Regions from separate parts of the Paenarthrobacter sp. YIM B13468 genome, predicted to be linked through region 1. Evidence: riboswitches for the same ligand, from Rfam matches in the RefSeq annotation. Region 1 holds a riboswitch; each other region holds the start of a gene.
What was found. A riboswitch is a leader RNA that binds a small molecule or an ion and turns the genes downstream of it on or off. The one in region 1 is predicted to bind cyclic di-AMP.
Positions count from the first base shown of each region.

Region 2: linked by a shared signal. The riboswitch ahead of ACFX4T_RS14285 (hypothetical protein) and the one ahead of ACFX4T_RS23115 (M23 family metallopeptidase) in region 1 are both predicted to bind cyclic di-AMP.
Region 3: linked by a shared signal. The riboswitch ahead of ACFX4T_RS11725 (hypothetical protein) and the one ahead of ACFX4T_RS23115 (M23 family metallopeptidase) in region 1 are both predicted to bind cyclic di-AMP.
Region 4: linked by a shared signal. The riboswitch ahead of ACFX4T_RS24665 (NlpC/P60 family protein) and the one ahead of ACFX4T_RS23115 (M23 family metallopeptidase) in region 1 are both predicted to bind cyclic di-AMP.

Region 1 is NZ_JBHZPI010000031.1:21,988-29,556, reverse strand. It holds gene ACFX4T_RS23120 (C40 family peptidase) at 1-559, opposite strand, end outside; cyclic di-AMP (ydaO/yuaA leader) riboswitch at 621-791, opposite strand; gene ACFX4T_RS23115 (M23 family metallopeptidase) at 930-1,760, opposite strand; cyclic di-AMP (ydaO/yuaA leader) riboswitch at 1,765-2,006, opposite strand; gene ACFX4T_RS23110 (metal-dependent transcriptional regulator) at 2,196-2,891, opposite strand; gene serC (phosphoserine transaminase) at 3,195-4,325, shown strand; gene ACFX4T_RS23100 (DUF3027 domain-containing protein) at 4,410-5,042, opposite strand; gene ACFX4T_RS23095 (cold-shock protein) at 5,051-5,434, opposite strand; gene ACFX4T_RS23090 (hypothetical protein) at 5,761-5,976, shown strand; gene ACFX4T_RS23085 (helicase-associated domain-containing protein) at 6,064-7,569, shown strand, end outside.
Region 2 is NZ_JBHZPI010000014.1:36,359-43,927, reverse strand. It holds gene ald (alanine dehydrogenase) at 1-864, opposite strand, end outside; gene ACFX4T_RS14290 (PucR family transcriptional regulator) at 1,073-2,287, shown strand; gene ACFX4T_RS14285 (hypothetical protein) at 2,521-3,948, opposite strand; cyclic di-AMP (ydaO/yuaA leader) riboswitch at 3,951-4,101, opposite strand; gene ACFX4T_RS14280 (hypothetical protein) at 4,231-4,464, opposite strand; gene ACFX4T_RS14275 (ATP-dependent DNA ligase) at 4,512-5,579, shown strand; gene ACFX4T_RS14270 (DUF6480 family protein) at 5,668-5,922, opposite strand; gene ACFX4T_RS14265 (alpha/beta fold hydrolase) at 6,035-6,841, opposite strand; gene ACFX4T_RS14260 (maleylpyruvate isomerase family mycothiol-dependent enzyme) at 6,838-7,482, opposite strand; gene ACFX4T_RS14255 (hypothetical protein) at 7,538-7,569, opposite strand, start outside.
Region 3 is NZ_JBHZPI010000010.1:142,227-149,795, forward strand. It holds gene ACFX4T_RS11715 (pyridoxal phosphate-dependent decarboxylase family protein) at 1-1,165, shown strand, start outside; gene ACFX4T_RS11720 (MerR family transcriptional regulator) at 1,176-1,934, opposite strand; gene ACFX4T_RS11725 (hypothetical protein) at 2,146-2,961, opposite strand; cyclic di-AMP (ydaO/yuaA leader) riboswitch at 2,965-3,149, opposite strand; gene ACFX4T_RS11730 (sensor histidine kinase) at 3,259-4,752, opposite strand; gene ACFX4T_RS11735 (response regulator transcription factor) at 4,756-5,496, opposite strand; gene ACFX4T_RS11740 (winged helix-turn-helix domain-containing protein) at 6,166-7,032, shown strand; gene ACFX4T_RS11745 (RNA polymerase sigma factor) at 7,349-7,569, shown strand, end outside.
Region 4 is NZ_JBHZPI010000039.1:9,305-16,873, reverse strand. It holds gene ACFX4T_RS24680 (PEP/pyruvate-binding domain-containing protein) at 1-1,381, opposite strand, end outside; gene ACFX4T_RS24675 (universal stress protein) at 1,402-2,439, opposite strand; gene ACFX4T_RS24670 (FAD-binding protein) at 2,867-3,559, shown strand; gene ACFX4T_RS24665 (NlpC/P60 family protein) at 3,758-4,525, opposite strand; cyclic di-AMP (ydaO/yuaA leader) riboswitch at 4,529-4,721, opposite strand; gene ACFX4T_RS24660 (copper resistance CopC family protein) at 4,872-5,495, opposite strand; gene ACFX4T_RS24655 (NCS2 family permease) at 5,609-7,051, shown strand; gene hutG (formimidoylglutamase) at 7,125-7,569, shown strand, end outside.

The DNA of each region.
Region 1 (7,569 bases):
CGTGGGCTCCACCGTTCTGCACGACGAGGTCGCCGGGGGAAGGGGTGCTGGTGGGCGTCATGATCGTCCAGGCATTGACGCGGGGGATGCTGATGCCGGCCTGGGCGTAAACCCACTGGGTGAATCCGGAGCAGTCCCAGCCGTTGGGGGAAGTGCCGCCCCAAACGTAGGGGTGGCCGATGCCGGTGTAAGCAATTGCTGCAAGTCCTGAGGCCGCGGCGCTTGAAGCGGCATCCTTGGCGCTGGAGGACAGGGAAGCGAGGGTGCCGTTCGCTTGGCCTTCGGTTGCCGTGCGCTGGGATGCCCGCTGAACCTTGGGAGCTTCCTTGGTAGCCACAACGGGGCTTTCGAAGGAAACCGTTGCGGTGGGCTCCGCGGTAACAACTGCGGTGGCGACCAGCTGCTGGGTGCTGGAGGATTCTGACTTGGAGACGTCGGTGTCAGCGGCCTGGGCCGGGAGTCCAACGCTGAGAACGAGCCCCGAGGCTGCGGCCAGAACGGCAGCTTGGCGGCCTACGGTGCCTGCATTGGTTGAGACAGCCTTGGAAAGGGTGTTCAACGGGTTCGTGCGAACCAATTCGGCGCGATGGCGCGCAGGGGTAGTGCGTGATGACACGAAGGTAGCCTCTCCCAATGCCTGCGAGGTGAGCTGTCGGATTCGGATGGGAGTCATCCGGCCGCGCCGCTTCAAGGAAGCTTTTGCGACTTAACCCCAAGGTCTTCTGACTCGAAGACCAAAATTGGTTCCCCCGCCCCTGCCAGACGATTTTTGCGAACGGACCTTGAGTGGTGGCAGAGCTAGGCAATCCACTCAAGTGCATCGGCCCCCTAAAAAGCCGATGCGCTTTAGACGGTACAACAGATGTTCGTGAATGTCACATTCAGGTCACGGGGCGTGTCATGAATGCGATAGACAACCATCAACTTGCTTACAGCCAGCCCATGGGATCTACGACTTCGCCGTTTACCTGGACCTCGAAGTGCAGATGGCAGCCGGTAGATGCTCCTGTGGTGCCGCTCAGCGCGACGGTATCGCCGCGGCTGACAGTCTGCCCCACCTTGACATTGAAGGACGACAGGTGGTTATACGTGGTCTCAAGGCCGTTGCCGTGATCAATCACGACCCGGTTGCCTCCGCCGTACTCATGCCACCCGGCGAACGTGACCTTGCCCGCAGCTGCGGCGTGAACAGCGGTGCCGCACTGGGCTACGAAGTCCTGGCCACGGTGGAAGTCGCCAGTGCCGCCGGTAAGGGGGCTGACACGGTAGCCAAACGGCGATGCCGTGACCAGCTTGTCCAGCGGACTTCCCAAGGTGCCAAGTGAGGAGGCGCGCTGTATGCTTCCCGCTGACTGGGCGCTCAACAACTGCTTGAGCTTGCCGTCCGGGTCAGCGGCGGTAGCGACTGCTGCACGACTGAAATCGATTTTGGCAGAGGCTGCTGCAGAAACTTCGGGCTGACTGCCACCGGGCACGGAGAGGGCCGACTCGGCCTGGCCGGACTCGGACGTGGCCATGACGGGGCTTGTGGCAGGCAGGCCTACAGTCAGGGCAAGTCCGGTGGCGGCAAGCGCGACACCGGCCTTCTGCCCGACACCACTGGCTGCGGCGAAGTCGGCTACCTGGCGCAACGGGCTCTTACGGCGGCGCACCTGACGCGGGGTGTCGCGTGGCCGGATCTCCATTGCGGCGCGGGCTGGCCGCAGCTCAGCAGCGGGGCCGGACGCGCGGCGGCGGCCCCTGACGTTCTGCGATGTCAAACTCTGTTCCTCTCTGGAAAGCCTGCGAAGTTAGCTGTCGGATTCGGGTCAGAGAGTTCAAAGACCCGGTCCGCACGAAGCGCAAACGGCACACAGGTGTCCCCGGAAGGACTTGCGTTAGTAGGCACTTCTGCTGCGGACTTCACCCCAAGGCTGCTTCTTTAGGCAGCCGCTTGTGGTTCCCCCGCCTCTGCCAGTAGTTGATGACACACCCGATCTGCTGGCAGAGCTCGGCTCCAGATCAGGTAACGCTTTGGTATCGGCGCTAGTAGATAACTATAGGCGATTAAAGCCCGCAGTAATAAATTCGTTATCTTTCCAAACGACCGTGTTGTGGGTGTCCCCATATCATCAGTCGCGGAAATCCGCAGGTCACGCGCGTGCCAGCCATCCCAAAGTGAGGTTTGACACCCCCGCGGTCCGGGAAAGTCAGAGTCAGTTGACGGCCACGAAGACGTGCGCAGCTACCTCGGGAGGCAGCTCCAGTGCTCCTTCAATGCCAGGAACGCGGACGGAGATGTACTCCCCCACCCGCTCCAAGGAGACACTCGCGCCGGGACGAATTCCGCCTTCATCGAGCTGGGTGAGGAGCTCGGGCTCAACCTGGATGGGTTCAGCAAGCCGGCTGACCACTACACGGGAATCGGCAGCGTACCCGTCCATCGCATGCAGCAGGTTCACGTCCAGGCGGGCAAGGGGCTGGTTGGCGAGACCGCCAAGGGCTTCCAAACCCGGGATGGGGTTGCCATACGGTGACTCGGTGGGGTGTTCCAACAATTCATAGAGCCGCCGCTCCACCCGTTCACTCATGACGTGCTCCCAGCGACATGCTTCGTCATGAACGTACGCCCAGTCCAGACCAATGACGTCCGCCAGGAGCCTCTCGGCAAGGCGGTGCTTCCGCATGACTTCGGTTGCCCGCTTGCGCCCAACTTCGGTCAGCTCCAGATGGCGGTCGTTGGACACAATCACCAGGCCATCGCGCTCCATGCGTCCAATGGTCTGGGAAACCGTGGGACCCGAGTGCCGCAGACGCTCCGCAATGCGTGCTCGAAGAGCCACGATGTTCTCTTCTTCAAGCTCCAAAATGGTCCGAAGATACATCTCAGTGGTATCGATCAGATCCGTCATCCAGCTCAGCTCTCCTCGAACGCATTTCTTGCGTAATCTCCACCGTACCGCGTCCCAGCCAAGGTGGACGGTGTCCAACCGACACCTCAGGAACGTAACCCCAGCCTAGCTTATTTGGAATTACTCTGGATAATTTTTCCCTTGGCCGCAATGCCTGTGGTGCTCCGGCATTCCACGTGGCGGACTATGACAACCGCAGATTCCTGACGGTGGGTCCGGTCAGGCAGAATGAGGGAGTCGAAGGGGCAGCCGATGCCACCTGCCCACCTCCCCCTCTCTAACCGATACCCATTGGAGCCACACGTGAGCGACAACAGCATCACTATTCCCGCCGACCTGCTGCCCAAGGACGGACGCTTCGGCGCGGGACCGTCCAAGGTCCGCCCGGAACAGGTCCAGGCCTTGTCTGCCGCATCGACCACCATTCTTGGCACGTCCCACCGTCAGGCGCCGGTCAAAAACCTGGTGGGTTCGGTCCGCGAAGGGCTCAGCCAGTTCTTCCGTGCACCTGAGGGCTACGAGGTTGTCCTCGGCGTCGGCGGTTCCACTGCTTTCTGGGATGTAGCGGCTTTTGGGCTGGTTGAGAAAAAGGCCCAGCACCTGTCCTTCGGTGAGTTCGGTTCCAAGTTTGCCGCGGCCACCAACAAAGCCCCCTTCCTGGACGCATCCTCCATCATCAAGTCCGAGCCCGGCACGCGGCCGGTCTCCCAGGCGGAGGCTGGCGTTGACGTCTATGCCTGGCCCCAGAACGAGACATCAACTGGTGTTGCAGCCCCCGTCAAGCGCGTCGAGGGCGCCGACTCTGGTTCGCTCGTCCTGGTGGACGCTACCTCGGCCGCCGGCGGGCTGGACGTGGACGTCGCCGAATCGGATGTCTACTACTTCGCCCCGCAGAAGAACTTTGCCTCCGACGGCGGCCTGTGGCTGGGCCTGTTCTCCCCCGCGGCGTTGGAGCGCGCCGCCCGGATCAAGGCCAGCGACCGCTGGATTCCGGACTTCCTGGACCTGCAGACCGCTATCGACAACTCCAAACTGAACCAGACGTACAACACACCTTCGCTGTCCACGCTTGTGACTTTGGACGCGCAGGTACAGTGGCTCAACAGCAATGGTGGACTGGACTTCGCCACTAAGCGCACAGCAGACTCTGCCAGCCGCATCTACTCCTGGGCCGAGGCTTCCGAGTACGCCACACCGTTCGTCGCGAAGGCTGAGGACCGCTCCAACGTCATCGCCACCATCGACTTCGATGACTCCATCGATGCTGCGGCAATCGCCAAGATCCTGCGTGCCAACGGCGTCGTGGACACCGAGCCGTACCGCAAGCTTGGGCGAAACCAGCTTCGTATTGCCACTTTCGTCGCTATCGAACCGGACGACGTCTCAGCCCTGCTCGCCAGCATCGACTACGTCGTGGGCGAACTCAAGAAATAAAACTGAAGAAGTAACTGCCGCGGAATTCCACGCAAGGGCAGGAAACGGCGCCGTCCCGGTTCTTACCGGACGGCGCCGCTGCCGTTAATCGCCCAGGCGGGCGTCGTCATCGTCATCGTCATCGTCAGTTTCGGGATCGGATGCTTCGGCGGCGTCGTCTTCATCAGCCTGCACTGATTCCTCGGACACTTCCTCTACCGTCTCCTCCACCAACGGAGTCTCGTCTTCCGGACGGACACGCTTTGCCCACGGGACCCATTCCGGGGCCAGGATGGAATCGTCAGAGGGCAAGAGGCCGAGCTCGCTCACTGTGACGATCTTTGAACGGGAATTGCGCGTGATCACGGCATACCACTGCCACCCGCCGTATCCCGCTAGCTTCGACTCGAACAAGTGCGTGACCACGCGGTCGCCCTCGGACTTTGCGCCTACGTGGGCACCTACCTCGCCGGGGCTCGCGATAGTCTCCACCGCTTCCCGCGCGGCGTCGACGGCGGCGGCCAGGAACGCATCCGGCTTGCCAGTGCGCCACACAGGGATGCCGGCCCGCGGCTTCGCTGCGACCGGCTTCCGCGCAGGGGTGTCGCTGTTTTCAGGGGCTTGCCCGATGACAGGACTTCCCCCGGTGACAGGGACGTCGGCGGCGGAAGTGACGGCCTCAGGGTTGGCCTGCGCGTCCCTTCCGGCCTGTGTATCCTGTGCGGATTCCGAAGTCATGGCGGTTCCTAGGCTTCCAGCTCGTCGGCAACCTTGCGCAGCGCCATACCGATGGCCTTGGCCTTGTTGCCTTCCGGGTACTTACCGGAAGACAAAGTACCGGACAAGTTATCCAGCACGGTCACGAGGTCCTGCACCAAAGGCGCAAGGTCCTTGGCGTTCATGCGTTTGGCCTTGGCGATGGAGGGCGTCTTGTCCAGGACCCGAAGGCCCAATGCCTGGGCACCGCGACGGCCATCGGCCACGCCAAATTCCACACGCGTACCGGCTTTGAGCTCGGTTACGCCTGCGGGCAGTGATGTCTTGGGCAGGAATACTTCCTGACCGTCCTCAGCCGCGAGGAATCCGAAGCCTTTTTCCTTGTCATACCACTTGACCTTGCCGGTGGGCACGTAATCAACCTTCTTCGTTCTTGCTTTGGAGACACGTCGCACCGCCACCGCATCCGCAGGGATTTGCGGGATCGAGGGAGGACAGCACGGTCCGTGTTGGTCTATTACTTCAAGGTTATCCTGCCGGACCACCTATTCATGCTTTGCCGCCGCTTTGCGGCGCCTTTGCTTCACCCTTGCAGCGCCTTTTGCCCCAGGACTTGCTGCACCTTTCACTCAGGCGTTGCTGCACCTTTCCTGCACCCTGACTGCACACCGGCCCGGATGGAGACCGCCCAGTAGCCAACAGCTCTGGTTCGTGTGGCCCTGCTGCTAGCGTTAGGCGCATGACTTCCCCGGGTTACCGCCGCCCCCTCATGATCGTTGCCGCCGTGATCGCCATCCTCTCCTTGGCTGCAGTGGGCGCGGTCATGGCCATCGCCTTCAACGGCGGAGTGGCGCCGGTGTGGATCACGTCCACCGCCCTTTATGGGCTGCCGGTTGCCTTCATGCTTGCCGTAATCCTGGTTTTGGATGCCGTCCGTCAACGGCGCCGGCAATAGCGATTCAAGCGCCGTCAATAACGAATCAACCGGGCCGGCTTTACCTGGGCCACGCACGAGTGGCCCGGTGGCGGTAACGTTGGATTGATGTCCCTAATTCGCGCGCTCAGCAAGGAACTGGAAGCGCGCAGCGACAATTCGCTGCGGGCCTTGTTTGCCGCGCGACCTGACCTGATTTCTCCCATGGCCCCGGACTTCGCTGCCTTGGCGGCCAGGGCAAGTGCGCGAGTAAGCGTGCAACGCGTGTTGGAGCGCCTCACGAAGCCCGAAATGCAGGTTCTGGAAACTCTCCACCTGTGCACGAATGCCGATACTGGCCACAGTGTTTCCGCCGCCGGACTCAAGAAGGTCATTGCCGGTTCCACTCTCTCTGCGCTGGAACCCATTCTCGCCAAACTCCAGGAGTTGGCGCTGATCCACCGGGCCGATCCGCCAGCGGCATCAAATTCACAGCCAAATTCCCGGCAACGGTTCTACCTTCCAGTTGGAAGCCTGAAGGATGTGATCGGCATCTATCCGGCAGGCTTGGGCCGAAGCTACACCGAGTTGGTGAGGTTGCAGCCGGCTTTCGCCCAACGCGTGGTCCAGCTCGTAGCCGAGCTCCATCACTGCGGCCTGGACATCCACCCCGCCAGCACGCCCATGGACGCCGCCTTGTCCCTACAGCGCTGGACGTCGAGTCCAGAGACCGTGCGCGCGATTCTGGCCACGGCGCCCGAGAGGACCCTCGGCTTGCTGGACAAGTTCGGCAGCTGGGCCATGGGCGCGGTCCCCCAAGCTCAACGACGGGCCTCCGTGACCCACGAAAGCGCCGACGTCGGGCCTGTCGACTGGCTGCTGGCCCGCGGCCTGTTGGTTCCCTTGGACGCCGGCCACGTCGAATTGCCGCACAGTGTCGGCATCGCCCTTCGCGGTGGTGCGATCATTGACGACTTCACCCTGAGCCCTCCGGTTCCGGAACTGGGTCACACGAGTGCTGCCCTCCGGCGCAATGCCGCGATGGGCGCCATCGCCGAGACACTACGGCTCACCAGCGAGGTGCTGTTCTCAGTCCGCGAGCAGCCATTGGCAACCCTCCGGAGCGGCGGCGTGGGCGTGCGTGAGCTGCGGCGCCTTGCAGAATCCATCCGGTGCGGCGTCCACGAAACTGCCCTCCTGCTTGAGTTCTGCGCACTGGCCGGCCTTGTGCGGCTGGACGTTGACAGTTCCACGTGGATCCAGCCGCCATCGTTGGAATGGCTCTCCCTGCCACGACAGGAACAGTGGCTGTGGCTGGTGAACGCCTGGTTAGCCAGCGAGCGGGCACCCTCCATGGTGGGCCAGCCCCTCCCGGGGTCGACCTCCGGGTCGCCATCCCATCCAGGTTCGGCCGGCAGCACCATCAATGCATTGTCCGCGGAGGCACAAAGGCCCGATGCTCCAGTGGTCCGGCGCAGGATTCTGGAGATCCTCAATGAACTGACGGTTGAGGCGGCCGCTCCGGATGGCAAAGCACCTGTCCTGGACGCGCGCGCGGTGCTGCAACGTGCTGAATGGACGCAGCCCCGGATGTCCCGCCGGTTCAGCTCCCTGGTGAGGGGGATCCTGGAAGAA
Region 2 (7,569 bases), on a different contig from region 1:
CTTGTACGTCGGTTCCTGGTGGGTGGTGGGGTGTGTGTCCTCGAAGCAGCCACCCTGGTCCACGGCGATGTCCACCAGAACCGAACCCGGCTTCATTCGGGACACGAGTTCGTTGGTGACCAGCTTGGGAGCCTTGGCGCCCGGGATCAGGACGGAGCCGATCACGAGATCTGCGTCGACAACTGACTTCTCGATCTCGTAGGCGTTGGATGCCACGGTCTTCAAGCGGCCCTGGTAAAGAGCGTCGAGTTCCCGCAGGCGGTTGATGTTGATGTCCATGATGGTGACATCAGCACCGAGGCCCAGCGCCATGGCGGCAGCGTTGGTTCCGGCAACACCGGCACCGAGGACAACAACTTTGGCGGGACGGACACCCGGCACACCGCCGAGGAGGATGCCCTTGCCGCCAGCCGGAGCCATCAGCGAGGAAGCGCCGACCACCACGGACAGGCGGCCCGCGACCTCGGACATCGGGGCGAGCAGCGGGAGGGTGCGTCCTTCCTGGACCGTCTCGTAGGCGATGGCCGTGACGCCGGAGTTGATGAGCTCGGCGGTGAGTTCGGGCTCTGCGGCGAGGTGCAGGTATGTGAAGAGGATGAGGCCCTTGCGGAAGCGGTGGTACTCGGCCTTGATGGGTTCCTTGACCTTCATGACCATGTCGGCCCGGCCCCAGACGTCGTCCGCGTCGGCAACGATTTCGGCGCCCGCGATCGAGTATTCCTCGTCCGTGATTCCCGAGCCCAGGCCCGCGCCCCGCTCAACCAGAACGGTGTGTCCGTGAGTGCGGAACTCGTGGACACCTGCGGCCGTGATGGCTACGCGGAACTCGTTGTTCTTGATTTCTTTGGGGACGCCGATGATCATTTGCTGGCTCCATCGTTAGCGGCTTTTCGGCCGGATATTTGCTGCGGGCTGTGATTCCAGAATAAATCCGGCTGTGAGGCAGGCGACATGGACCTCCCAGCTCGGCGCAAGTGAAAACCCCGTAAATTCAAGGAACAGCTCAAATCAAGCTCGACATTTGTCGAGAGCTGGAGCGTCAGGTGTCGCCTTGTGTTGGTACGCTTTCTGGATGCAGCAGGACGTCGAGGAGATCGTTGAACGAGTGGCGCTCAAGCTTGGCAGGGGGTTGTCCCTGGAGGACCTCGACGGCGTCCTCCTCGCCTACAGTTCCAACCAATCCCACGCCGACCGCGTCCGCGTGAACTTCCTGTTGAGCAAACGGGTGCCGAGCGATGTCAGTGCTTGGCAGCTCTCCCACGGCATCGCGACGGCGGTGCGCCCGGTTGTTGTTCCGGCGAACGACGAGCTAGGCATGCTCGGGCGCGTTTGCGTCCCACTGTTGGTGCGCGGTTTTCGGGTTGGCTACTTATGGGTGCAGCAGGACCTTGAGGAGCAAACCGCGACGGCGATACTCGCCGAATTGCCCGGCGTGCGTGACGAACTGGACCTGTTGGCTGGTTTGCTGCTCGATTCCAACACGGCCGAGTCAGAGTTTCGCAGGAGGCGGGAGCAGGAGTTTCTGGCGGCCTGCACTGGCGAGTCGAACGCAGTGGCAGCGGTGGCCGGTTGGAAGGAGATCCAAGGCCGCGGTCCGTGGCAACTGGTGACCATCCTGGACGCGGACGGCGGCGGAACCGACGTCGACCCCATCGCCGCGACGCTAACGCACCGAACAGCAGCGCTGCAGTCCACCATTGGTGTCAACGCCGCGCTGTTCAGCGCCGGGACGGAGACGCATTCCGTTGTCCTGTTCCGCGAATCCGGTGGCAGGGCGGATCACGCCCAGGTCCTGGTGCACTATCAATTGGAGCTCGCAAAGCGTGCGGGCCGCAAAGTGGACCGGGTGATCCTGGGCATCAGTGAGCCGTTCCAGGTTATCCGGCAACTGGCAGGCGCCTACAGGCAATCGAAAGTGGCAGCACAGGCCGCCGCCGTGGATCCGCCCCTCGGGGAACTGGTGGAGAGTCGGGCGGTGGGCGTTTATCAACTCTTTGATCGTCTTCAGGCGCCGGGCGGCTGGGATGATACGGGCTCCGTTCATTTCAGGACTTTGGAGGACCAGGATAAGAACGGCGAACTCCTGCCCGTGTTGGAACTGCTCTATGACAACGACAGCTCAGTGCAGGACGTTGCCGCGAAACTTCATCTGCACAGGAGCAGCATCTACAACCGCCTCGGCCGCATCCGCCAGCTCATCGGAGCTGATCCGTTGAGCGGTGGGATCAGGCTCGAGTTGCACGCCGCACTGAAGGCCCAGAGGTGGGCCTCGCGGCCCCGGATCTAGGCCCCGGATCAGGTGCGGAAGGGAGCACAAGGGGCAGACACCCTGGTAGGTGCCTGCCCCATCTTGTTGCTGCTATTCCTATCGCGTGATTCCTGGTGCCGTGAGTCCTTAGGCTCGGCGCAACCGCTGGCAGCTCCAGCGGCCCATCCGACTGCGGAACGTGGCAGTGCGGCTGCTGCTGCAGTACCGGCCGTGCCATCCGACGTGCGCGCTGGTCCTGGGAAGCCGCGTGCTCATTTCAAGATCCCTGTGGCGCCGTCAAGTACGGAGTCCAGGTCCAAGGGTGAATCAGTGGACGGTGTGGTGGTGCTGGGGCTGCCGGTCGGCTTTGGCTTTGGCGCCGGAGTCTGTGTTGGAGTGGGCGCCGGCGTCCCCGTTGGAGTCGGGGTGGTCGTGGCCGGTGGGGTGGTAACCGTGTCCGACGGGACCGGGCTTGGGGCCGGCTGGGTTGGGACAGGAGTGGTCACGCCCGGCACAGGAACCACAGCCGACGGGACTGCCGAAGGAACCCAAACAGGATCCGCAAGTGAAACCTGCGGAGTCGGAAGGGACGACGGCGACTGAGCGGGTGCCTCTTCTGACGACTGCGTTGCAACAGTTGCCGGCAGTCCGGCCTCGCTGGTGGCCGACGAAGCGGACGCGGCGGAGGTGGACGAGCTGGGTGCAGGGGCGGCCGAAGTTGACTGCCTGCTGTCGCCACCCGTCTTTGCGTCACTGGCTTCCTTCGTCGGCGTTTCCTGCCCGAAGAAGGGGAGCTCGAAGGCCTGGCTCATGGTGCCAACAGTCAATACCAAGCCCAAGGCTCCAGCCACAACTGCCATGCGCTGGCCCATCGTTTTGACCGAGGCCGCCTTGGTGAGCACGGAGTGTGGTTCGTGGCTGAAGGACGACCCACCCCGTGATGACCCGCCCACGGATGAAGCTCCGAAGGTAGGGGCGCCTGCTGGAGTTTCGGCAGCGGGTGCCAGTTTATGGGCCGTACCGCTCTCGGTTTCCTGGGCGCGAAGGGCTTTCCGGCTTGCGAGACCAGCAGCGGCGGTCGCGGCCGCGGCGAGCTGGGCAGGGCTCTTTGCCTGAACGATCGGGATCGCAGCGGTGGCGGGTTCCGGTTCCGGCGCGGCGGGGGTGGATGCAGCGGCAGGGCTCTTTGACTGAACGACCGGGATGGCAGCGGTGGCGGGTTCCGGTTCCGGCGCGGCGGGGGTGGGTGCAGCAGCGGGCGTGGCCGCCTGAACGATCGGGATCGCAGCGGTGGCCGGCTCGGGATTCGCAGGCGGTTCGGACGCGACCGGTTCGGGCGCCTGAACAGTTGGAATCGCAGCAGTTGCCTGCTCCAGGGGAGCAGAACCCGCCGGAGCAGAATCCGCCGGAGCAGAGTCCACCGGTGCTGTTTCTGTTGGAGCAGTTTCAGCGGGAGCTGTCTCAGTTGAAATAACTGCCTGGGCTGCCCGTGCACGCTCTGCCGCGCGAGCGGCCGCGCGCGTGGTGGGTGCCACAGGGGTGGGAGTGGAAGCAGTGGCGGGTTCCGGCGTCGTGCCTTCTAAACCTTCTGCTGGCGCGCTGGTGGAGGATCCGCTGGGTTGGGCCCGACGGCGTCCGGTTGGCTGGGTACGCTCGCGCGCTATTTGGGCGCGGCGCGGCTGATCCATGGTTGGGGACATGGTGGTTGCCTCTCAACGCCTGCGAGGTTAGCTGTCGGGTTCGGACGAGGCCGTCCGGCCGCACATGGCGGCTTCACCCCAAGGGCCTATGGAAAATCAGGCCCGGGAACTCTGGGTCCCCCGTCTCTGCCGCGAGTCTGGCGGATCCCGGTTTGCGGCAGAGCTCGGCGTCAACCCGGAAGCGGCCCAGCGGAGATACGGGTCGCTCTTAGACCGTACATGAGCGCCATACTAAAGTCACATTAATGTAACGGGCGGGACGCCTTCCAGCGTGAAGGTCCGTTAGGACTTAGGCTCCGGGGCCGGAGCCGGGGCTGGCAGCTCGTGCTGGATCCTTTGGACCTGGTGTGCGTAATGGGTCTCGGGTCGGAAAATTTCGTCCGCCACACCCAGCACCCCGCCCGTGGCGCCGCGCCGTACTTTCCCCTTGCTGTTCTGGCGGGAGACCCAGAACCATAGGGCCGCAACGAGGGCAGGTGCTGCCAGCACTGCCACTAGAACGGCCAAGATATCCATGGCCCAAGACTAGCTTCAGCCGCGGGCGGCAGGTAGAACATAGTCGTATGGACCTCCCAGTGATGCCGCCCATTTCGCCCATGCTTGCCAAGTCCGTTCCTTCGATCCCTGATGTGGGCCATTTTGAGCCAAAGTGGGACGGGTTCAGGACGATCGTTTTCAAAGACGGGGATGAGATCATCCTGGGCAGCCGCAACGAACGTCCCATGACACGGTATTTCCCTGAGCTGGTGGAAGCCCTCCAGAAGAATCTTCCGGACAAATGCGTGATCGACGGCGAAATCGTCCTCATAGCTGGGAACAGGCTCGACTTCGAAGGCCTTCAGCAGCGCATCCACCCCGCAGATAGCCGTGTACGGATGCTTGCCGGGAGCACCCCGTCCTCCTTCATCGGATTCGACATCCTCGCGCTGGGAGACGAGAACCTCATGGGCAAGCCGTTTTCCGAGCGTCGGGCCGCCTTGGAGAAGGCGCTGGCCAAAGCTGAGGCGCCTGTGTACGTAACGCCGGCGGTGACGGAACTCGACCAAGCACAGGAGTGGTTCGTGCAGCTGGAAGGTGCTGGGCTCGACGGCATACTTTCCAAACCGCTCGAGGGGACGTACCAGCCGAATAAGCGTGTCATGTTCAAAACCAAGCATGAACGCACCGCGGACTGCGTGGTGGCTGGATTCCGCTGGCATAAAACGGGAAAGGTTGTGGGGTCGATGCTGCTTGGGCTGTATAACGACGCCGGTCAGCTGCAGCACGTGGGGGTGGTGGCCTCATTCCCCATGGCCAAGCGCGAAAGCCTGGTGGCCGAACTTGAGCCATACCAGACGGAGTTCAGCGAACATCCTTGGGGGCAATGGGCCGATCAAGGAGATGCCGCAGCTACAGGTTCCCGAATGCCGAGCGCGCAGAGCAGGTGGAGCGCCGGCAAGGACTTCACCTTTGTTCCCCTTCGGCCTGAGCTCGTCATCGAGGTTGCCTATGACTACATGGAAGGCGACCGGTTCCGGCACACCACCCAATTTCGTCGATGGCGTCCGGACCGGACTCCGGAGAGCTGCACCTACTCGCAACTGGAGGAGCCAGCTGACTACGACCTCGGGGAGATTCTAAGGCTGCCATAGCCCGGGGCGTCCGTCAGTTGCCGGTTATCACGTTGTTGAGCCGCTACCCCGTTGTTGAGCAACGACGGGATAGCGGCTTGGCGACGAGCTATTCTTCGTGCCCTTGGTCGCTGCTCATGCTGCCCTCGGCCGGCGGGGTTTCGCCCGGGGGAACTCCACCGCCGGGCTCAAGTCCTGTGACGTTGCCATCCAACGGATCGGGATTGGCGGAGGCAGCGGGGTCGTCGTCTTCGTCCTGGTGCATATCCGGATCGGTGTGCACATCGCCTGTCGTGTCGGCTGGCTCGGCGGCGTCGGAACCTCCGAAGGTCCGGGGATCGTCCTCAGGGTCATAGCTGGTCATGGTCACCCTTCCTAAGCAAACTTACTATTGTGCCTGCCCGGCCAGCCTAGTCTCCGGATCGCAAACCCAACAAGGGGCATCCCAAGCTGGCGCCGCCGTCGTACGAATACGCCTAGTTGGAGCGGGACGTTGCCGAAACGAAGCTCATGATGGCATCCGCCACGGCCTTCGGCCGCATGTGCTGGGCGACGTGCCCTACTCCGGGGATTTCAACGAGGCGCCCCTGGAGTACCGCCCGGGAGAGCCTAAGCGACCACTCCGGCCCTGCCACATGATCGCGGCTGCCGCGGAGCACCAGCACGGGAATCCGGACTTTGGCCAGCTGCTTCTCCGTTGGGTAGCTCATCATCACGGGCAGCTCCGTCATGTACCAGCGCGGACCGCATTGAAGGTAGTCCGTGATCACGACCCAGTTGGACGATGGGCTTTCGCGGAGTACTCCGTCCAGGAACAGTGCGAGCGACTGCTGTGCCACGTTCTTGTGTCGTGAGTCCACCACGGGACCCATAAGGACAAGGTGCAAGGCGCGTTCGGGCGTGTGGAGGGCCGCTTCAATGGCGAACTGCACGCCCATCGAGTGGCCTACCAGGATGTACGACTCGATGCCGCAGGCCTTCAGCGCCTCAGCAATGAATGCACCGTAGTCTTCCACGGACAGTTGCCGCCCGGGCTTGGGAGTACCCGCAAAGCCTGGGAGGTCCAGCGAGTAGGTGGGCGCGCCCGCTGCCAGGACGCCGTGAAGGCGCGCAAGGTAGCGATGCGAGACGCCGATTCCGTGGATAAGGATGAAGGCCGGCTGGTCGCTCCCGTGCGTCCCTGGAGGCGGCGTTCCTTCCGTCCAGAGAATCCGACCCCCTAGGCCGCAAGCCTCGACGTCGGCACACAGTAGCGTGGTCCGCGTCCCTCGGCGCCCCGTCAAGGCCGGGCCTGTTCCAGGAACACCGGAGCTCCGGGACCGGTTAGCTCGTCCTCAGACACTAGCCGTCCTGAAACAGCGAGAAGCAGGGAAATGGCTGGTCCTTGAACCTCCGGGCCGTCGCCGTGCTGGAAATCGGTGTCCGTGGCAACCAGTCGCCAGCCTGCGGCTATCTCCTTGCCGCCGCCCATCCTTGTTGTTGTCTTGACCTGGTAACCAAGAGCCAACGCGACCTGCTCGGCCGGGTAGTTGCGTGTCATGCCCAGGGGGCGCCGGATGTCTTCGCCATGGACGAATGCTTCCACCAATCGGGTGGCAATCCCCGCCGGCGGCCCCGATGTCCGAGACACTACAGCACGTAGCGCGGTCAGCGTGCGGCCGGGATCCTTGGCCTTTTCCCGTTCCACGCCCACGGCGTTGTCGCGGTCGAAGTCGAAGCGGGCTTCAATCATTCGCCTGATGAAGCCCAAGCGGGTGGTCTTTGCGCTGTCCACAACGTGCGCCAGGACGTCATGGATGTCCCAGCCCGGGCAGAGTGAAGGCGTCTCCCAGAGTGGCTCGGGAAGGGGTTCCAGATCGTGGATCAGTGCACGACGCTCATCGTGCACAACGGGCCAAATGACGGAGCGGGGACTCGAAGCCATACCGCTATTGAAACAGCCCTGGTTCGGATTTGGGGCTGTTCGACCCGCCCGCGGGCTAATCCCGGGTGGCGTCGTCCGATTCGGCGG
Region 3 (7,569 bases), on a different contig from region 1:
ACGCTTCTACGGCTGGGTGATGGGCGGGACGCTGCCGGCTGCCATGGCTGCAGATTGGCTTGTCTCGGCATGGGACCAAAACGCCGGGCTCAGGTTTGCGACTCCAGCTGCCGCCGCGATCGAAGAATCCGCAGCGGCCTGGCTCCTGGAACTATTGGATCTTCCGAGAGGATCCGACGTCGGGTTCACCACTGGCGCTACCACGGCCAACTTCGCGGGCCTCGCCGCCGGGCGTCAATACCTGATGGACGAAGCAGGGTGGGACCTCGCGGACCTTGGCCTCACCGGGGCGCCGCGGATCACTACGTTTGCCGGACGCGAACGGCACGCCGCCGTGGACCTCGCCTTGCGGTATCTGGGGCTGGGAGCATGCGTTCCCGTGGACACAGACGGTCAAGGCAGGATCCTGCCGGACGCCCTCGCGGATGCCATGGATGAACAACCCGGACCTTCCCTCGTGTGCCTGCAGGCCGGCAATCTGCATTCCGGAGCGTTCGATCCGATGTCCGAAGCCATTGCGGTAGCCCATGACCGCGAGGCTTGGGTGCATGTGGATGGCGCATTTGGGTTGTGGGCGGCGGTCAGCCCACATCTACGCGGGCGGCTGGCTGGAGTAGAGGAGGCCGATTCGTGGGCCACCGACGCCCACAAAACATTGAACGTCCCGTACGACTGTGGCTTGGCCATCGTCTCCCGGCCGGAAGCCCTGAGGCGCGCCTTCAGCGTCCATACGAGTTACCTCATCGCAACGGAGACCGGACTGGGTGATCCGTTCGACAAAGTTCCGGAACTGTCCCGTAGGGCCCGGGGCATCCCCGTATGGGCTGCCCTCCGACAGTTGGGCCGGTCCGGAGTCATTGCCATGGTGGACAGGCTTGCAGGAAACGCCCGCGCGTTGGCGGAGGGCCTCGCCGGTATCCCAGGCGTGGAAATTCTGAACGACGTCGTTTTCACGCAGGTGTCGGTGGCCTTCGGCAGCGATGACCGCACTCACCGCGTCACCCAGAGACTCATGGCCGAAGGGATTGTGTGGATGTCAGGTTCCTCATGGCGCGGACGCGAAATCCTCCGGATTTCGGTGAGTAACTGGTCCACGGACGCAGGTGACGTCGCTGCCTCGATCGCAGCCGTTCGAGGTGCGGCAGAGGCCGAACCGGAAGCATAGCGACGTCCTGTTACAAGGCCGAGCGCGCCTTTTCCAGGTAAGCCATCAGCCCGGCCAACTGCTCAGCGCTCCACGGCAGTCCCGCGCTGATGGCCTGGCTGTTTTCCTGCCAGGCTGCACGCGCTGCAGCTTTGGTGTCCTCACTCGAGTGGAACATGGAACCGATGCCGTCCCATGAGCGCACCCATTCCTGGACGGAGGGATCCGTGACGGGCCTCTCGGCTTGGACGTGCGCCAGTCCTTCTTCCACCAGGGCAGCCCACTGCTGCTTGGCGGCTTCGACTTTTTCTGCGCCGAGTTCTTCCCGCTTGTCCGCGAGTTGCTGGCGTTGTTCGGCTGTGAAGTTGTTTTCGAGCACGGTGATCATCTCCAACGTTGACATGAATTGTTCAGGGGTGGGCATGGCGTGTCCGTCCATGCGTGACAAGAGCTCGCCCAAACGGTTTTGGAGCGCTTGGAGCTGCTGGGCGTGCTCCTGCACATGGGCCAGCTGCTGCTGGAGGAGGCCCCGAATGGACTCAGGATCATCCTCGGGGGTTTGCAGCGCCTTGCCGATGGCCGCGAGCGGAAGCCCCAGCATCTGAAGGGATCTGATCCGGTATAGCCGGCGCAAGTCGCGCTCCGAATACCGGCGATGACCGGACGGTGTCCTTTGGCTTGCGGACAGCAGCCCGATCTCGTCGTAATGGTGAAGCGTCCGCACGCTGACGCCACACGCTGTGGCCAGCTCACCGATGCTCCACGGTCCGGATCCCGTTGTTCCCGTCATGAGCACAACGCTAAGTCCTGACGTAACGTCAGGTGCAAGCCGGCGTCGTCCGATTTCTTAAACCTGGGAGGGCAGGTTAAACGCGAAAACCGCCCCGGTCCCGCCGTTGGCTGCAGTAATCCCTGCTGCGAACGGCGGAAAACGGGGCGGCAATCATGCCCTGAACGTTTGAGCCCGCTGGGGTGGGCTCAAACGTGCTTATTGAGTTGGCTTAGTACCAGTTGTTGGCCAAGTGGAAGGCGAGGGCGGCGGAGGGGGAGCCGTAGCGTTCCTTGATGTAGTTCAGGCCCCACTTGATCTGGGTCTGGTAGTTGGTCAGCCAGTCATCGCCTGCAGTTGCCATCTTGGAGGCTGGCAATGACTGCACGATTCCGTAGGCGCCACTGGAGGTGTTGGTCGCGGTGGTCCGCCAGTTGGATTCCTTCTCCCACAGTGTGTTCAGGGCGGTCATTTCACCCGGACCCCAACCGTAGTTGGCGAGGATGCTGGCGGCGTATGCCTTGGCAGCAGCGGGATCGTCCACGGCCTTGGGAGCCGCAGCAGCGGCCGCGGCTGCAGCAGCGGCGGCATCCGCAGCCTGCTTGGCGGCTGCATCAGCGGCAGCCTTCTCGGCGGCAGCTGCCTGGTCGGCAGCGGCTTTCTCGGCCGCAGCCTTCTCCGCGGCAGCCTTCTCGGCAGCGGCCTGTGCCGCAGCCGCCTGGTCTGCAGCAGCCCTGTCTGCAGCGCCCTTCTTGGCAGCAGCATCCAAGGACGCAGAAATTTCCGCTGATTTGTTGCTGACCTGGGCGGTAGCCTGCGTCTCGGACGCCTGGCTCGTTTCGGGGAGATTGAATGCGGCGTTTGCGGCCTGACCGAGCGATGCGACGCCCAATGCTGCGGCAACGACTCCTGCAACAACTGACATTCGTTGCCCGGTCTTGCCGCGCCGTGCAGCGTTCTTCAGAACGGCTTGCGACTTCGTCAGGGGAGCAGTGTGTTCGTCACGGTGACGCGCGGAAGGGCGCGTCTGATCGTTGAATTCAGACATGTGTGATTACCTCTCAGCGCCTGCGGAGTTAGCTGTCGGGTTCGGATGAGGTCATCCGGCCGCGCGCGTAGCTGCGGCTTCACCCCAAGGGCAAGGAAAGTACTGTGCCCGGAGACTCTGGGTCCCCCGTCTCTGCCTCGAATGAGAACGGAACTCCGGGAAGTGGCAGAGCTCGGCGCATCCCGGGTGCGGGCCAGTTAGGGGCGACCCACCCTTTCGAAGGTACAGGAGGTTTCGGCTTAAGTCACATTTGGGTAACAGAGATCACGTTCACGGCGCGTCATGTTGCCCGATTCGTTATATGCGTTCGTTCAAAGCCGTGGGGAATCGAAGAGCGAATTCCGTGTGTCCCGGCCGGGACGTCACTTCCACACTTCCCCCATGCGCCTGGACGATGGATTCGACGATTGACAAGCCCAGTCCGGAGGTTCCTTCCGACCCCGATCTCGCCGCGTCAGCCCGGGCAAACCGCGAGAAGATACGGCTCTGGAACCCAGCGGGAATACCAGGCCCGTTGTCGGTGACTGTGACCACCGCACTACCATCCGCGGAGAGCATGACGCCTGTGACCACCGTGGTACCTGGATCGGTGTGTTTGCGGGCGTTGGACAGCAGATTGGCCAGCACCTGATGCAGCTGGGTTGCGTCCCCGCGCACTGTAATGGGCTCGTCAGGGAGTTGGAGCTTCCAGATGTGGTCCGGTGCCATCACCTTTTCGTCACTGACGGTCTCGATCACCAGCTGCGTCAGGTCCACATCGGTGACTTTCAACGCCTGGCCTTCGTCCAGGCGCGCCAACAGCAACAGGTCCTCCACAAGCGTGGTCATCCGTTCCGACTGGCTCTGGACCCGCGCCAGCGATTTCCTGCCGTCCTCCGTGAAGTTCTCCGTCATACGAAGAAGCTCGGTGTACCCACGAATGGCGGTCAGCGGCGTCCGAAGTTCGTGGGAGGCATCGGCAACGAACTGCCGGACCTTGGTTTCGCTCTCCTGACGGGCTTCCAGGGCCCTGGAAACGTTGTTGAGCATTTGGTTCAAAGCGTGGCCAACGCTGCCAACTTCTGTTCCTGGATGGGAGGCCGACGGCGGTACGCGCACCGCGAGCGCCACTTCACCGGCGTCGAGGGGAAGGCGCGATACCTTGGTTGCGACCTCCGAGAGTTGCTCAAGTGGCCGCATGGTCCTGCGAATGATGACAGTGCCCGCGAGGCCGATCAGCACCAGGCCGCCAAGGGAAACAAGCACCATGGTCCATACCAGCGAGGCCTCGGCGTTTTGCTTGTCAGCCAACGGCAGGCCCGTCACAATAATGTCGCCGTAGGGGGTCTCAACTGCCACCAACCGGTAGTCGCCGTTGGACAATGAACGGTCAACGGGCCCCTTGTCGCGGGGGAGCGAGAGCAGGACCTGCTTGTCTTCTGCCGAGAGTGCCACGCGGCGACCGTTTGCGTTCAGGAAGCCCGAGTTGATGACCGCGGAACCATCGATCCGCGCGTTGAGCGTCCCGGCACCTTGGCCACGGGCCTCCAGTGGATCTGGCCGACCGCTTGAGGGAAAGCTCGACGGCGGCCTGCCGAATTCATTCGCGCGGCTTGAGGCCTGCTCCAACTGCTTGTCCAGTTGTTTGTTGAAGTACATGTCCATGGAGGCGTAACTAACCACTCCCACTGCGCTGCAAATAGCCACCAGCAAGGCCATCGCCACCAGGACCAACCTCGTGCGCAAATGCCAGGTGGAGGGATTGAGCCAGTTCCGCTGGGTCTTGCGGGTTACGCCTGAAGGGGTGGACAAGATTCAGTCCGCAGGCTTGATGACGTAGCCAGCGCCACGGACGGTGTGGATCATTGGCGGGTGGTTGGCTTCGATTTTCTTGCGCAGGTAGGAAATGTACAGTTCCACGATGTTGGCCTGCCCGCCGAAGTCATAGTCCCAGACCCGGTCCAGGATCTGTGCCTTGCTGACCACGCGCTTGGGGTTCTCCATGAGGTAGCGAAGCAGCTCAAACTGCGTTGCCGTGAGCTGGATGTCCTCGCCGGCGCGCGAAACCTCCCGTGTGTCCACGTTGAGGGTGAGATCACCCACCACCAGTTCCGCTGTATCCATGGCCGCAACACCCGAGCGTTGTACAAGACGGTGCAGGCGCAGGAGAACCTCCTCCATGCTGAAGGGTTTGGTGACGTAGTCGTCCCCGCCGGCGGCAAGGCCTACGATGCGGTCCTGGACAGCGTCCTTGGCCGTGAGGAACAGTGCGGGCACTTCCGGCGCGAAGGCGCGGATCCGGTTGAGGACCTCGACGCCGTCGAATCCTGGAAGCATCACGTCCAGCACCAGCACGTCGGGGCGGAAGTCCTTGGCGAGCTTTACAGCTTCCGGTCCGTCGGCTGCCACCGCGACGGACCAGCCGGCCATGCGAAGGCCCATGCTCATGAGCTCGGACAGACTCGGCTCGTCGTCCACCACCAAGGCTCGGATAGGGGAGCCGTCCGGGTGGGAAAGCTGGGGAAGGTTGTTCGTCATGGAGTGCGGGGATGCCATGTGACAACTCTCCATTCTGCTGGTTTGCCGAAGCTTTGCCGCTCCTGTGAGGACGCTGTGAGGTCAACACTAGCCACGTGGGAGTTCGGCGGCAGGCGTTCACGAGCGCGCCCGCCCCAACAGGTGCCGTTTCTACGGCTTGTAGCAGATTTTGGGGGAAAAATTCGAGCTTGGAGTCGCTTGGGATTGGACAGCAAGTGTTTCAGATCTTGAGATTCCGTCGTTTTGCGCCTGATGGGAATCAGGGAGGGCATCATGCACTATCTGCCGAAGAAAATTCACCCCAAGCCGAATATTTCTCATCGCCGCCGAATGAAATGACGTTCATTTTCCATGGTGAAAGAATTGTGATCTGCAGCACAATAGACCCTCTTGTCTCAAAATGTGGACGTTTTGGCGCTTTGTTACTTGCGTGTTGCCATTGTTACGTTGCACACTTCCAATGTGAACAAGAACTCAACAGCACCTGCAGCCGCAGCAATCTGGTCCAGCACACCCGCTGGCGACGAGACCCGCTGTTGTCGAATGCAAGCCTAACTTTCCACCCCAAAGAAGTTTCAGGCATTCGCCCCCTAGCCCAGCGTTGGGCGCCCTTCCCCAAACTCATTGCGGGGACAACCAGCATTCGAAGCCGCGATGACGGCTATTCACTTTTGAGGTAATCACTCCATGTCAGTTGCATCCGGTTACGTCCACATCTCCGTCCGAAACGCCAACAAGGCCGCTTCAAACGCAGGCCTCCGCCCCGGGTTCGGCAACCGCCCCGGCTACGCCCCCACCACCCAGGGCAACGGCCAGCAGGCTCCCGGCTATGTGCCCCAGGGCTACAACCCCAACTCCTATGGCCAGTTGCGGGCAGTTCCCACCAACGAGCCAGCACCCATGACGGCGCCTACTCCCGTCATTGCGCAGTCTGACCGCCTCCGCCCCGTCGCCAACGACAACGTGGCCCGCGGTTTCGTGCTCTACATGGGTATTGACGAAGAGACAGCGGCAGCGGCCGGCACCTCCATTGCCAAGCTCGCCCAGGAAATCCGGGCCTACGCCCAGTCGCTGGTCACCGGCGCTGAGAGCTACGCTGCAGTCGCCGTCGCACCGGCCGGGGCACCCGGGTCCGCGCTCGACGTCGTACGTTCAACTTTTGGTGACCCCACGGTCGCCGCACGCCAGCGCACCGAGGCTGCCCGCCCGGCACCGCAACAGGAAGCCCGCCCCTCCGGCGTGCTGATCGACCTCGCCCGCCGCGAAGTCCACCTCGACGGCGAATCCCTGAACCTGACGTTCAAGGAATTTGAGCTCCTCAACTACCTCGTCGAGAACGGTACCCGCACAGTAGGCCGCGACGAACTCCTTGAGGGCCTGTGGCGCAACGCCGAAGAAGTGCCCAACGAGCGCACCATCGACGTCCACATCCGCCGCCTCCGCTCCAAGCTGGGCCGCCTCGCCAACACGGTACGCACCGTACGTGGGCAGGGCTACCGCTTCTACGAGCACCCTGAGGTCATCGTCTGGGCCGCTCCGGAGTACTCGATCTAGCTAGTGCTGCAGCCGAAAGCGCCTGTCCTGTAAAGGGGCGGGCGCTTTCGCTTTCGCGGGAGGATCCCTTGGCGCCTGCGCTTATTCTTCGCGCGACAAGGGCGCTTTCGGGATGCCCGTTGCGCGCTGGGGTCCGCATCCTTCCATGGCGCCGCCCGTGACAATTCCCATTTTTGAAGCATCTCCGTCGTCGCCGGGGTCCGACTGAGCCCAGCTAAGCTTCCGTGAACTCTTTTCTCTCATGGGGGCAATACATCTTGTGACGACTGACAGTGAATTAATACATAGATCCCGCGATGATCCCCAGGCCTTCGCCGTGCTGTACCACAAATATTGCCGTTTGGTGCACAGGTATGCGGCGACCAGGGCGGGTGAATCCGTCGCTGATGACGTTATGGCGCAAACTTTTCTGGTCGCCTTCGAAAACCGGACATCGTTCGACCATCAGTGGGAAGACGCCAGGCCCTGGCTCTTCGGCATAGCCACAAATCTGCTTCGTCGTCACCACCGGACCGAAGCCAGAAGGCTCAAGGCATT
Region 4 (7,569 bases), on a different contig from region 1:
CGGCGAACCGGGGGTCATCGAAAAGGCCACGAATCACCGCCGCAGAACGGGCCTCCATGATGTCAAAGATGCGCGGCACAATGGCCCGGCCCACCTTGCTGCGGAGCACGGATGTGAAGTCGAAGAAGATCCTCTGCCCGGCCTCATAGTAGGGCGATGGTCCCGAGCGTGGATCGGGGACATCGAAAGCCGCCCTGCGGGCAACGCTGGAGGCAATCAGGCGGATACCCGCCAGACCCATGGGCGTCAGAGGCCTGGTGAGGCCTTGGGCGAGACTGAAGTTCAGGAACGCGTGCGCGCCGGGAGTCGCCGGCACTCGCGAGGTCAGCGGATAGAGGGTAGTGATGGGTCTTGCCTGCGTGAGCCACAATTTCCCGGACGAATCGATCGCCCATTCTGTGTCCTGCGGGGCTCCATAGTGGGCTTCGACGCGCCTCCCCAGATCGGCCAGCGCACGGATCTGGTCATCGCTGAGGCACGGCTGTACAGAGTAGTTTTCGGTTGCCGCGGCATGGTTTTCGGTTGCCGCGGTATGACCGGCCCGCTCAATTCGTTCGGTGCCACCACCGGCAAGCGATCGGATCTCTACCTGCCGGTCACCAAGTGTCCGTTTCAGGATGGCGTTGCTCTGCGTATCAACTACGTACTGATCGGGATTAACGGCGCCTGACACTACGGCTTCGCCCAGGCCAGGGCTGGCATCGATCACAGCTTCACGCCGCCGCCCCGTAACCGGGTTGGCCGTGAACATCACACCGGCCGTCGCGGAATCCACCATCTCCTGGACAACGACGGCCAGCGTCACCGTGGCATGGCCAATACCGTTGGTTGTCCTGTAGCTCACTGCCCGGTCCGTCCAGAGCGATGCCCAACAGCGGCTTACAGCGTCCAGGACTGCGTCTTCTCCGACCACGTTCAGGAAAGTGTCCTGCTGCCCGGCAAAACTGGCGAAGGGCAAGTCCTCGGCCGTGGCTGAGGACCTCACTGCGACGGGGGCAGCGTCTCCCAACTTCCGATACGCCGCCCGTACCGACTCAGCGACGTCGGTGGGAACTCCGGCGTCGAGCACCAAGGACCTTGCCCGGGCGGCGAGCCTATTCAGTTCGTCAAGGTCAGAAGCTCCGGCGTCTTGCAGAAGTGCGAAGATCTCCTCCATACCAATCGCTGAAAGGGCGTACCGGTAAGCGGACGTTGTGAGGCAAAAGCCTGGGGGCACTGGAAGGTGGGCGGCATTCAACTCGCCGAGATTGGCGGCCTTGCCACCTACCTCGGGGAGCATGTCCGCCCGGATGTCCGCGATGTCCCGAATGAACACTTGGCCGTTTACATCCGGGCCCGTGCTGTCTTCCTGCCTATGCTTCCCATACTGCTGGTTATCCATGGACGGTGTGCGCCATGGCCCTAAGCCGCGCCGAGCATGGGTCCGAATTTTGGCCGGTCTGCCAGCCGCGGATCCTCGCGGTCCGGAACAACGAGGACCGGGCCCTTGGCGTGATGGAGCACCCCATCAGAGGTGGATCCAAGGAGCATGCCCGCGAAACCACCCCGGCCACGCGTACCCAGGACAACGAGCTCCACGCCCCGGCTGGCCTCAACCAACACGTCGACTGGTGAGCCGTCCCTGAGGTCTGTTTCCACAGACAGCTGCGGGAAGTGGCTGCGGAGCCAGGCGACACCTGCATCCAATTGGACTTTGATGTCCGCGAACAGGGCATCGCGGTCCAACGGTGCCGGCACCCACGCCAATGAACCGCTGTACTGCGGGACTGCGCAAATGACGCGCAGTTTGGCGCCCATGCGCTGGGCTTGTTCGGCTGCCTCAAGGACAGCGACTCGGGCCTGCTCCGAACCGTCCACACCAACGGCGACGACGTTTTCCACGGTGCGGGGCCCTGACTTGGCGTGCTCAGCCTTGATGTGCTTGTCCTCGGTGTTCTCGCCCAAACGGTCTGCGCAATACAGCGGGACCGTTACGGTGGGGCATTTTGCGTGGGCCGGCAAGGCGCTGCTGACCGAGCCCAGGAGACGCCCGACAAAGCCACCACGGCCACGGCTGCCGAACACCAGAAGGGCAGCGTCCGCGGAGAGGTCAAGGAGGACACCCGCGGCATCACCATTCTCCACTGAAGCGTCGACGTCGATGTTGTAACTGGAGACCTTATCCATGGCCTGCTTGACGATTGCTTCCGCGCCCTCGCGGATCACGGAATCGTCCACAGTGGCGTATCCGCCGTCGAGGCCGGAGGCTGCGAAGATCGGCACCGAATAAGCCGTGACTATATGCAGGGGAAGTTGGCGCCGGTCCGCCTCACGCGCAGCCCATACAAGGGCGCATTGACCGTGCTCGGAACCATCCACTCCGACGACGATTCCGCCAGGCGCCACAGCCTGGTCCTCGCCGTCCCGCGGTTCTTCAACGTGTCTGCCGTGCTGGTCCATGGGGCCCGCCTCTCCACCTACTGCTTGATGTTCCGGCCATTCTGCCAGAGGTTCTCCGTACCGGTGTTCCCTTGCTGGTGTGCAACCAAATAGCCAGGGCGAAGAACCCGTGGGGTTCTCCTTCCAATGCCCACTATTCTCGGTTGGCAATGCCGAATCAAGGCGACTATCGGGTATGTGGATAACGGTCCGGGCTCGGTTTTTGGCACGCTCTCCGTCCTTCAGGTTGCGCTGCGGATGAACATCCAAAACACGCTGTCGCGGAGGCTATCCATGGCAGAAAAAGTTCGGTAGTGTTCGAGTCACCGAATGGCCGGCAAAAGTGTCCCAGGACACAACCCGGCCATTTATTTGCGGCCGCTTGGGGAACTCGGACGCGATCCCACGCGCTGCCGAAAGGCACACACGTCAAGGAGGAACCCAAGCAGTGTCACTCACTCCTGATTCCGTCACGGAACGGACTACTACCGTAGTGATCGGCACCGGTCTCTCCGGCTTGGCTGTTGCCAGCGAACTCAGCCGCTATGGCGTAGGTTCCATCGTGCTGGATGGCTTTGGTACTTTATCGGCCACCGGACCAGCGGTGCACACAGGAATGATCCAGCGCTGCGACGTAGCTGACCCCGCGGCAATGCAGGAACGCAACGAAATCCTGCGCCATTTGCGCAACTACGCCGCCAGCCATCACTTGGATGTCCGCACCACCACACGCGCTGTTCGTCTTGACTTCCTCGGTGGCGACTCGTCCTCGCAGCTGGGATACGGACCCGTCGCAAGCCTGAACACGGCCAGTCTGAAGGCTGGGCTGAGCGTCTACGGCCCCCTTGAATCCACCCCGCGGCAATGGGCCGTGCATACAGCCAGCGGAGTTCTCCTGGCCGACCACATCGTGGTGACGCGCTGCGCGCAGAGCCAGCTGCGCCGAATGCTTGCCGACCTGGGAATCGCCATAGGCCAGAACTTCGCGGCCGCCATGCGTGCCGTCGGGATGCACTTGGTGGGCGTAGGGGAACTTATTACGCCCACGCCCAAGGAAGTACTGCGGCAAGCCAAGGCAGTGGGGCAAGCGATCTCATCCAAGGTGGCCCTCCCAGCCGGGCCAGGCATCGCCCTTGCCTAGAACTCCTAGGACTAGAACCTTGGACTAGAACCTTGGACTAGAACCCTTGGCCTGGAATTCTGGCCCGGAACCGGAACGTGGAAATGGTCGAGCCAACCGAAGCCTGTTCCTGAAACGAACAAAAATTAACTCAGAAGGCCGGTACCTCCGAAGACGTGAGTCCTCGAAGGCACCGGCCTTTGAGTTGGAGCGTGAAGCTTAGGCGCCAGCGCGTACGTACGTGATGGGGCCGGTTGCGGTGAGCCAGCTGATCGGGTGGATGCCCGTCTGGTTGCCGTTGATGCCACCGCTGATAGCCTGGCCGTTGCCGATGTAGATGGCTACGTGGCCGGACTGGACGATCATGTCACCGGGCTGGGGGTCGCTGACAACCTTGCCGTAGTTCAGGAACTGCATGGGTGCGAGGTCCCCAACCGGGATGCCTGCGGAGCCGAGGGCCCTTTCCACCATGGCGGTGCAATCCTGCATGATGCCGATCTGGGCATAAGCCGAGGCGACCATGGCAGCGTTGACGCCACCAACAGCCGGAGCTGCAGCGGGAGCAGCCGCAACAGGAGCGGTAGCCGTAGTGGTTGCAGATGCCTGGACGGTGGTCGTTGCCGCGGCCTTCTTAGCAACCGGAGCCGGAGCAACGGGAGCCGGCTTTTCAATGACGGGAGCCGCCACGGAAGCAACCGCGGGGCGCTCGAAGTTAATCGTGGCCGTGGATGCGGCCGTAACAACCTTGGTGGGACCCTCAGTTACGGTCTCGGCGACAGTAGCGGGGCTGGAGTCGCGCTGGACAGGGGTCTCTGCTGCGTGGGCAGCAATGGAGCCCGTCAGGACGAGGCCTGAAGCTGCTGCGATGACAGCGGCCTGGCGACCTGCGCCAGATGCGTTGCTGGCAACAGCCTTGGAGATGGAGATGAACGGATTAGGACGTACGCTGTCCGCCTTACGACGGCCGCGAAGAATGCGTGAAGACATGAAAGAGCCTCTCCCGATGCCTGCGAGGTTAGCTGTCGGATTCGGATGGGAGTCACCCGGCCACTATCCCCCGCTGTGCAGCGGAAGCTTCGTGACTTCACCCCAAGGCGCGCTCTGAAAGCGGGCCAAAATGGGTTCCCCGTCTCTGCCGTAGGTTTGTCTGCGAACGGATTCCGGACTGCGGCAGAGCTAGGCAATCAGGCCGGAAATGCCCATTACGTGGAACAGGCACAGGTACAACCGTACGGGAAGATCACCCCAAAGTCACATTTACGTAACGAGCAGTTCGTTTTTGGCGTGTCGCGGTGACCGTTTCGAGATCTTCGCAAGTATGTAGAAAACCCTGCTATTCCGGGGAATTTTCGCCATCCGGCTCGCTGGGAGCCGCGAGCTTCTTCCGCGCGGTAACGGCGAGGAAGATCACAAGAGCGATCGCCACCACAGCGAGGCCAACGATGCTCCAGGGGAAGGGTTGGGAAGCTGCCGGAGCCGGCTCAGTATTTTCCGTACCGGGAGCGGCTGTGCCCGCCGTCGGAACAACCGCCGAAGCCGAAGGGGAGGCACCTGCTGAGCCGCCCGCCGTCGTCGTGCCTGTCCCGGAAGCTGTGAACTTGAAGGTTCCCTCGATTGGGTGGGAGTCTGAACTGACCACGCGCCACACCACCGTGTATTCGCCGGCAGGAGCACCCGGACGCAGCTTCTGAACAGCCATGTTGTCGATGATTTCCACTGCGCCATCTGCCCAGTTTTCGCCCCCAGCGGTGACAGTCACGCCCGAACCGATGGCAAGTGGCCGGTTGTTGAACGTGATGGATACCGACGCCGGCACTTCAGCCACCCGGGCACCGTTGGCCGGAGTTGTTGATTCGGCGACGTCGTGCGCGGAGGCCGGGGCCGCGCCAAACAGCAACGCGGAAGCGAAAGCGATAGCGGCTACGACGGCCGCCAGAAGCGGGCGGATGGTACGCATGGGGCGGTTTCTCCTAGTGTTGGCTTCCTTACAGACTAGGCGAATCGTTCCAGCAGCCCACATTGGCGGGCATAGGATTTGAGAGCAAACTCCCCCGATCCCCGGAGACCTTCATGCTTAAACAAGGTTCTGCAATCGACCGCTACTTCAAGATCTCCGAGCGCGGGTCCACATACTCGCGGGAAATTCGCGGCGGCTTCGCAACCTTCTTCGCCATGAGCTACATCGTGGTGCTGAACCCGCTGATCCTCTCCGGGGCAGACTCGAGCGGAGCATCACTCGGCTTCACGGCCGTAGCGGCAACCACTGCCTTCGTAGCGGGCATCCTCACCATCCTCATGGGCGCCTGGGCCAAGCACCCCTTCGCCGTGGCAACTGGCCTGGGAGTGAACGCATTCGTCGCCGTGACGGTTGCCTCCCACCCGGGGCTGACATGGCCGGACATGATGGGGCTGGTGGTGCTTTCGGGTCTCACCATGCTCATCTTGGTACTGACTGGATTCCGCACAGCCGTTTTCAGGGCCGTCCCGGAAGCGCTCAAGACGGCGATCGTAGTAGGGATTGGCCTCTTCATCGCCTTGATCGGGCTGGTCAACGCTGGTTTCGTCCGACGCATCCCGGATGCCGCCGGCACCACGGTCCCGCTCGGCCTTGGCGTGGATGGCAAGCTGATGGGCTGGCCAACGTTGGTGTTCGCCGTCGGCCTGGTCCTGACCATCGCGTTGGTGGTGCGAAAGGTCCGCGGGGCAATCCTGATCGGCATCGTGGTGTCCACGGCCCTGGCCGCCATCCTTGAATTCACCCTTCATATTGGTCCCAGCTTCGACGGTAAGAACGTCAACCCGCGCGGTTGGTCACTGGTGGCTCCCAAGCTTTCCGAATGGGGCGCGCCGGACCTCTCCCTGATCGGCAAAGCCAACCCCTTCGGAGCCTTTGAACACCTCGGATTTGTGGCTGCTGCGCTGTTGGCGTTCGTGATCCTCCTCAGCATCTTCTTCGACGCCATGGGCACCATGGTGGGCCTGGCCAACGAGGCAGGAACGGTGGACGAGCACGGCAACATTCCCAATGTGGACCGCGTCCTGCAGGTTGATGCCCTGGGCGCAATCGTCGGTGGCGGTGCCTCCGTTTCGTCCAACCAGATCTTCGTTGAGTCGGGCGCGGGTATTGGCGAGGGTGCCCGCACCGGGCTGGCCTCCATTGTCACGGGCCTGCTCTTCCTGGTGGCCATGTTCTTCACGCCGCTCATTAACCTGGTTCCGTTCGAAGCCGTGGCGCCTGCGCTTGTGGTGGTGGGCTTCATGATGGTGTCCCAGGTTGGCAAGATCGACTGGCAGGACTGGGGCGTTGGCATTCCTGCGTTCCTGACGATCGCCCTGATGCCATTCACGTACTCCATTGCCAACGGCCTCGGCGCAGGCTTCATCTCCTACGTCCTGATCCGCACTTTCCAGGGCCGGGCACGTGAAGTCCACCCCCTGATGTGGGCAGTGGCAGCCGCCTTCCTGCTGTTCTTCGGCATCGGAACTGTGGAGGAGTGGTTGGGCATCAAGTAGCGATGTCCGGCATCTCAGACACCGCAACACGCTGTAGCTGTTTTTTGGAACGCAGGTGGGGTGTGCTTAAAGCATGGCCCCAAACACGAGCACAAACCCCTCCGTAGACGTCCTTCCCACGCCATGGACCGGCCGCTTTGACGGCGACGGCGACGAACATCGCCGCTGGTGGCAGGCCGTAGCACCCCTTACTTCCTCTGCCGCCGCTGGTGCCTCGCGTCCCGCCGTCGTGCTGGGTTTCTGCAGCGACGCCGGAGTGCGGCGTAACAAAGGTCGCGTGGGTGCCGCCGCGGCTCCGGCCGCCATCCGCTCGGCGCTGGGTCCGCTGGCTTTCCACCTGGACCGTGACGTGTTCGACGCCGGCGACGTAGTTGTGGAGGACGACTCACTGGAAGAAGGCCAACAGCGCGCCGGACGCGCCATTTCGGAACTGCTCGACGCCGGAAACCTCACCGTGGTGCTGGGCGGCGGCCACGAGACCGCATTTGCCAGTTACCTGGGGGTTGCCGGATCCAATG